3 regions of the Peribacillus sp. QJM3NY_7 genome follow, and region 3 is predicted to be linked to each of the others. Evidence: riboswitches for the same ligand, from Rfam matches in the RefSeq annotation. Region 3 holds a riboswitch; each other region holds the start of a gene.

Region 1 (2,200 bases), 2.5 Mb from region 3:
GCAATGACAAAGTCTGCCATTGCAGCTGCTTCAACCCTTTTAGCGATCAGTTCCCAAGGAGTTAAATGATCACTGAGGCTGATCGTACACGAATCGTGCATGACGGGCGCCCCAAGTAAAGACGCACATGAGTTGATTGCTGAGATGCCAGGAATGACTTCAATGCCCACTCCAGTTTCTTCTTTCCAGCCTTTTTCAATCAATACTTCATAAACCAACCCTGCCATCCCGTAAACTCCGGCATCCCCACTGGAAATCACCGCCACTTTCTTTCCCAGCTCCGCTTGTTTCACTGCTTCCTGTGCACGTGATACCTCTTCGGTCATCCCCGTACTAATGATCGTTTGATCTGTTAGCAGTCCCTGAATGAGTTCAACATAAGTTTTATAACCAATGATGTAGTCACTTTCTTGAAGGGCTTCGACGGCACGTTTGGTAATGTGTTCAAAATTCCCGGGCCCAAAGCCCACGACGAATAATTTACCGTTTGTACTCATTAAAACATCTCCTTTTACGCTTTGTTCTTTGAAATACCCGTATGAGCAGGAAAATCTGGATTAGGGGTCATTTCCCCGTCTTTGTATTGATAGATCATCTGTGGAACAAACTCACCATCATCGATATTACTGACGATCTGCCGACCGAAATCAGGCGTTTCCACTCGATACCAGTTTCCTTGGGGATAGGCAATCACAACGCAGGCATCCTTACATCTCCCGTTACAGCGTGTCCTCGTTGTATGGATTTTCAGATCCAGTCCTTTTGAAGCAATTTCATCGCGAATCGCTTGGGTTACTTCTTCCCCGCCCTTTTTCATGCAGCTGCTCCCATTACAAATCAACAGATGCGTATTTGTACCCGTCAAGTTCCAAGTAGTCATCTTCTTCCTCCTGAGTTCAGGGAAAAGGCAAAATAAAAAACCTTAACATAAGAGTCAAGGTTTTAAAAAAACTATATGAATGAGGAGCCAAAGGCAAGCATGCCAAATCCTCTCAAAATCGTCATAGTCCTTCTACCTTTCCCTCCGAAAAGTATCATGCAATTTTAAAAGCAGGTTTCCTGGCTTACGCTTCATTTTACTTTGTCCCTTCCCGGCATCATGCCAGTGGCTATCGACAATTCATCAGCGTTTACAGTAGCGGGGGCTGCATCGGATTTTCACCGATTTCCCTATTATCCCTTGCTTATTCACACAAGGGCACTTTTAAAATGAAATATTTGGTTTTATTATACATTTCAAACTAACTTAATCTATCATATAACAACTTTGTCAAAATTCAATAGTTTATTCCGACTGTTTAGAAAAGTTTAAACGTGTAAAACCAGTTACAATCCTATCCTCGCAACAAATTTCGGCCCCAAAAAAAAGATAGTGTAGCTGGAATTATTTCTTTATGGTACACTATACGAGAATTTTCTAAATAATTACATAAGTTTCATGGTGTTGAATTTCTCGGAATTCAGCTTAAAAGGGAAGCCGGTGAAAATCCGGAGCGGTCCCGCCACTGTAAAGGGAAGTTCCATTACGTTAACTTTAATCCACTGTCAAATGAGATGGGAAGGATGTAATGGGATGATGAACCAAAGCCAGGAGACCTGCCATGAAGCGTGAAACTGTTTCAGCCTACGAGGATGGGCGTGCGGATCAGGCAAAATGGCCCATGGTTGGTTCATGCTGCAAAATTCCTGTTCATTACGCACTTCTTTCCTTTGAGAGAAGTGCTTTTTAGTTTGGGCGCCGCTTTTCTTCTCAAGATTGATCAGAACAATTAAAAGTGTTGAAAGGAGAAAGAATGAAAAGAACCAATTGGAAAATTATTTATTTTGTCATTTTATTGCTTTTTGTCCCGAAACGGGCATTGGCCATGCATATCATGGAGGGCTTTTTACCCATAGAATGGGCTATATTCTGGTGGGCCGTGACGCTTCCATTTTTAATCTTGGGTTACCGGTCCATTAGGTCCAAAGTAAGGGAAAACCCAGAAACAAAAATGATACTTGGCCTATCGGGCGCATTTGTATTTATATTATCGGCCCTAAAGATTCCTTCCGTTACGGGAAGTTCTTCGCACCCTACCGGAGTTGGTTTAGGTTCCATACTATTCGGACCATTGGCCATGAGTGTGGTCGGCTCCATCGTTCTGTTATTTCAAGCTGTTTTACTGGCACACGGAGGATTGACGACATTAGGGGCCAATGC
Region 2 (2,200 bases), 910 kb from region 3:
GAAAGCTGCCGATCGTAGTCGAAGGGAGAAAAGGCAATTTGAAGAATTCCTGTTGTTTTTGGTAACGGTCTTTAAATGGAAGCTGACGGCCGGCGGTCCTGTTTTTAACCTTTTCGACATTGGATTGTACAGACCCGTGATTTCGGACATTTGAATTGGCTAACGTTTGAATCGTAAATTTATTGGCATCGACTTTTTCGGCGATTGCTTCAATGCCTTGATTATTCCCTTTGACCAAAAGTGTGATTTCCTCAAGTTTCTCATCAGCGAAAGCAAGGGCCTCTTTCACTTCTTTTGAAAGGGCGGTTTCATTACGAACGGTCACCGGGACATGAAGCAGGGAACAAGAGGGCTGTAGCCAGATTTGGTCCTCGGCTACCTGTTTCTTAAGTGTCTCGATCAATTCGATTTTTTTGGATAAATCAGATAGCCAAATGTTTTTTCCGTCAATCACACCCGCTGCAAGCACTTTGTCCTTCGGGAAACCGAATGCCTCAAGATTACTTAAATTCCTCCCTTTATCATGTACAAAATCAAGACCGATCCCTTGGACTTGTAATTCGATGACTTCTTGGTAATGTTCCACGGCATCAAAGTATGTTTGTAGCATGATGTTCAGGTTTGGTGCTGCTTCATTCAGTTTTTCATAGAGGTAAGTAACGGTTTGCATATCATCTTTGGAAATGGATGAAACAAGGGAAGGCTCGTCCATTTGAACCCACTTCACGCCTTCTTGCTCCAACTCCCGCAGGATTTGCGTGTATAGGGGAAGCAGTCTCAGGATGATGCCAGGGATCTCTTGTTTATTGAAGCCTTTTGAAAGAGAGAGGAAAGTATAAGGTCCGATCAAAACGGGCTTCGTTTCGATCCCTAGCTTTTCCTTGGCTTCCCGATATGCTGTAAGTGGTTTATTTTCTGTTAAAGTAAGCTGTGCCAGTTTTAATTCAGGGACAATATAGTGATAGTTCGTATTGAACCATTTCGTCATTTCGGAAGCGACTTCATCATTGTTTCCGCGGGCCATTGAATAATAAACGGAAAGGGGGACTCTTCCTCCTTCATAAGCTGAATAACGTTCAGGAACAAGACCGAACATGACGGACATATCCAGCATTTGATCATAGAAAGTGAAGTCGTTGACAGGGATGATATCAATGCCCCGTTGCTTCTGTTTTTGTAAGTTGCCTAAACGGATTGCCTTTAGTTGTGCCGTAAATTCCGCTTCATCGATTTTACCTGACCAGTATGCTTCCAATGTACGTTTCCATTCACGATCTTCCCCGATTCGAGGGTAACCCAAACTGCTGCTCTTCAAAATTCCCATCCTCCTACATTCAATTGATCGAACAAAAAAAAGCATTCCTAACCGTCAAAAAAGAAAGTTAGAAATGCTTAAAATAAAGAGGCATGCAAAATGCCGCTTACAATTATAAGGTCCCTAACACCTCCCTATCTCCCGTAGGTTAAAACAGTGTTGTCGAAATAGGCAGGTCTCCTGACTTAGGGAATATCATTAGCGACTGGCCTTCCCGATCCGTTGATCAGTGGCATATTGATTGACGCTAACATTCCCATTACAGTGGCGGGACCGTGCCGGAATTACACCGGACTTCCCTTTTAATCCTAATGAAAATTAGGAACCTATTTCCACATATGAAATTTTGCAAAACCTGCCTTGTTAACTGTTCGCAGGTCAAAGATTTATAAAATAAAAACTATTATAAAAATTTAGACAATCTTAACATATCCGACCAAAAGGGTCAACATGGAAAAAAGATTAGGGAAAGTTTCCGTTTAATACGTTTGTCGGTGATAAGGCTGATTCCTAAAAAGAATATATTGTTTGGACAGGGAGTATGTATAGAGGGAGTGGCGTTTTGAAATGGGGCGTGGGGGATGACTTTCTACATCTTGATTGCAGGGATCATTTTTTGCATGGTGATGAGCATTCGTACGTTATTTCTTGTTGAGTCGGGAGGAAAGAAGTTTTCTCTTGAGGATATGCTGTGGCTTGGCAATTTATATGCGACGATATTAGTTGGATTTGCACTGATATATTTATTATACGAGCTTCAGAATCATTCGGTGATTCTTGATATGGGCAATCGGTTGGATGGGACTTTCTATGAACAATTGAAAACTTCTTTTTATTTTAGTGCGATGACGATGTTTTCTGTAGGATATGGAGATATAGCCCCGA
Region 3 (2,200 bases):
CAAAAGTCAGTACGCAGAGCATCGTGAGCACTGAACATAAGATGCTCAATGCCGGAAGAGTATATAAACCGATGAATGGCAGTGATATATTCAAAAATATCGTCAATACGGCGCCGACCGATGCTCCTGATGAAATACCTAATGTGTAAGGATCAGCGAGCGGATTCCGGAGCAGTCCTTGAAAAGCCGCACCCGCAATCGCAAGTGATGCCCCAACCAAACCAGCGAGCAGCACCCGCGGCAAGCGGATGTTCATCACGATATTCGTAAGCATCACATCCGGATCGGCAGAAATCGGCAAGTGGAAAATCTCCTTGCCGATTATTTGTATAAGTACGGGAATCGGAACTGGCACCGAACCAAAGGAAATGCCTACCGTCATTGCGAATAACAAAATCAACAACGCAATCAAATAAGCAAACGCCCATTTAGTTGTCAAATTGGTTCGGATAGACTGCTTTGGCAAGTTCCTCTACTCCTTCTATTAAGCGTGGACCGGAACGGGTCACCAAATCAGAATGGACATCAAAGACTTGGCCATTCTTAACAGCATTTACGTCTTGCCATCCTTTTCGGGCCTTCACTTCACTTACTGCATCTTTCGTATAATAACCATACGTTGTAATGATGACATCAGGATTTGCAGCAATCATCGACTCTTCATCAATTTTTGCCCAACCATCCAATTCAGCAGCCGCATTATCCGCTGAAATAATCTGAAGCATCTCATTCATGAAAGTATTTTTTCCAGGTGTGTATATTTCCGGTGAAGGCGAAACTTCCACTAAAACGGTCTTCCTATCCTCTTTCTTTACGGATTTGGCTTTTTCCTGGATATCCTTGAGCTTCGTTTTCATATCCGCAACGATTTCGTTTGCCTTATCATGTTCTCCCGTTGCCTTTCCAATCATTTCAATAGATTCATAGACCTGGTCAAAGCTTTGTGCATCATTGACTACGAGCACATCTATTCCAGCATCCTTAAGCTGCTGTAAACCCTCATTTGAATTATGGGCACTTGATGCATGCGCAAGAACAAGGTCAGGCTTCATGGAGACAATCAGCTCCGTGTTCATTTCCATTCCGCCAACTTTTTCAATTTCTTTCGTCTCTTCCGGGTAATTATCATTGTCGGAAACACCAACGACCTTTTTACCCAAACCAAGTGCAAAGACCACTTCCGTATTACTTGGTATCAACGAAACGATTTTCTTCGGTTCTTTTTCTATCGTAACTTTTTCCCCACTTGCATCTTTAATCGTAATCGGGAAAGCTTCGTGTTGAGCATGGTTCGTTTGCTCTTTTTCTTTTCCTTCATCAGCAGCACCACCGCAGCCTACCATCATACCTGCAGTAAGCAACATTAACAGTATCAGACCAAAAATCTTCTTCATTTTCATTCCCCACAATCTTTTTATTTAATTTCTTCATACCTAACAGAGAAAACCAATACTGGAAGATACTCCCCAAAACAAAAAGCATCTCCCGTTAAACGGAAGATGCTTGCATGGCAACAATATCAATACGGACTCTTTCTTAGGGTCTGCCACACACCTTCCCATCCGCGTAGGTTACAGGTGTACGAATTCTGGCAGGTCTCCTGGCTCATGGTCATCGTCAACGGCACCTTCCCATATCTCATACAGTGGTACACAGCCGTCAGCTCCCATATACAGTGGCGGGACCGCGTTGGCATTTCACCAACTTCCCTTTTAAGTCATTAAGACACCAAATCGTTCATATGTATATAATTTTCACTGCCTTCATTATACACCATGTAAGAATCGATTATTATATGATTTTTCTGAACAAGTGCGAAATGCCCCTTCCACCAATGCTTTGAAGCATTTTCAATCAGCGACGCAAACCCATTGATCGATAACCCTGGTGAAATCCGAACTCGATGCAGAGCATGCATCCCTTGGTCGCTTGAAGCTCCCCCAGGTTCGGTAGTGACTGCCATCTTGTATCCAGCTTCTTCTGACAGCCTGAGACTCTCTTCGTTATACCGGCCAACCGGATAGGAAAGCACTGTCGTGTTCTGGTCGAGGATATGGTCGAACAGCACCTTCGACTGAACCATTTCCGCTTCTTGCTGCTCTGCCGTCATGCGGTTCAGCTCCAAATGGTTGATGGTATGGCTTTCAATTGAAATCCCATCCCTGCTCATCGCCAACATTTGATTTTCAGTCAGGTGATG

Evidence for each region. A riboswitch is a leader RNA that binds a small molecule or an ion and turns the genes downstream of it on or off. The one in region 3 is predicted to bind cobalamin.
Region 1: another riboswitch for cobalamin. It lies ahead of AC0VX1_RS11355 ((2Fe-2S) ferredoxin domain-containing protein); the one in region 3 lies ahead of AC0VX1_RS26270 (ABC transporter substrate-binding protein).
Region 2: another riboswitch for cobalamin. It lies ahead of metE (5-methyltetrahydropteroyltriglutamate--homocysteine S-methyltransferase); the one in region 3 lies ahead of AC0VX1_RS26270 (ABC transporter substrate-binding protein).

Annotation. Positions count from the first base shown of each region.
Region 1 is NZ_CM149663.1:2,379,504-2,381,703, reverse strand. It holds gene cobJ (precorrin-3B C(17)-methyltransferase) at 1-497, opposite strand, end outside; gene AC0VX1_RS11355 ((2Fe-2S) ferredoxin domain-containing protein) at 512-880, opposite strand; cobalamin riboswitch at 1,033-1,221, opposite strand; cobalamin riboswitch at 1,423-1,618, shown strand; gene AC0VX1_RS11350 (hypothetical protein) at 1,602-1,730, shown strand; gene AC0VX1_RS11345 (energy-coupling factor ABC transporter permease) at 1,794-2,200, shown strand, end outside.
Region 2 is NZ_CM149663.1:786,792-788,991, forward strand. It holds gene metE (5-methyltetrahydropteroyltriglutamate--homocysteine S-methyltransferase) at 1-1,324, opposite strand, end outside; cobalamin riboswitch at 1,469-1,660, opposite strand; gene AC0VX1_RS03705 (potassium channel family protein) at 1,897-2,200, shown strand, end outside.
Region 3 is NZ_CM149663.1:5,422,588-5,424,787, forward strand. It holds gene AC0VX1_RS26265 (FecCD family ABC transporter permease) at 1-466, opposite strand, end outside; gene AC0VX1_RS26270 (ABC transporter substrate-binding protein) at 429-1,394, opposite strand; cobalamin riboswitch at 1,574-1,748, opposite strand; partial or broken gene AC0VX1_RS26275 (polysaccharide deacetylase family protein) at 1,847-2,200, opposite strand, start outside.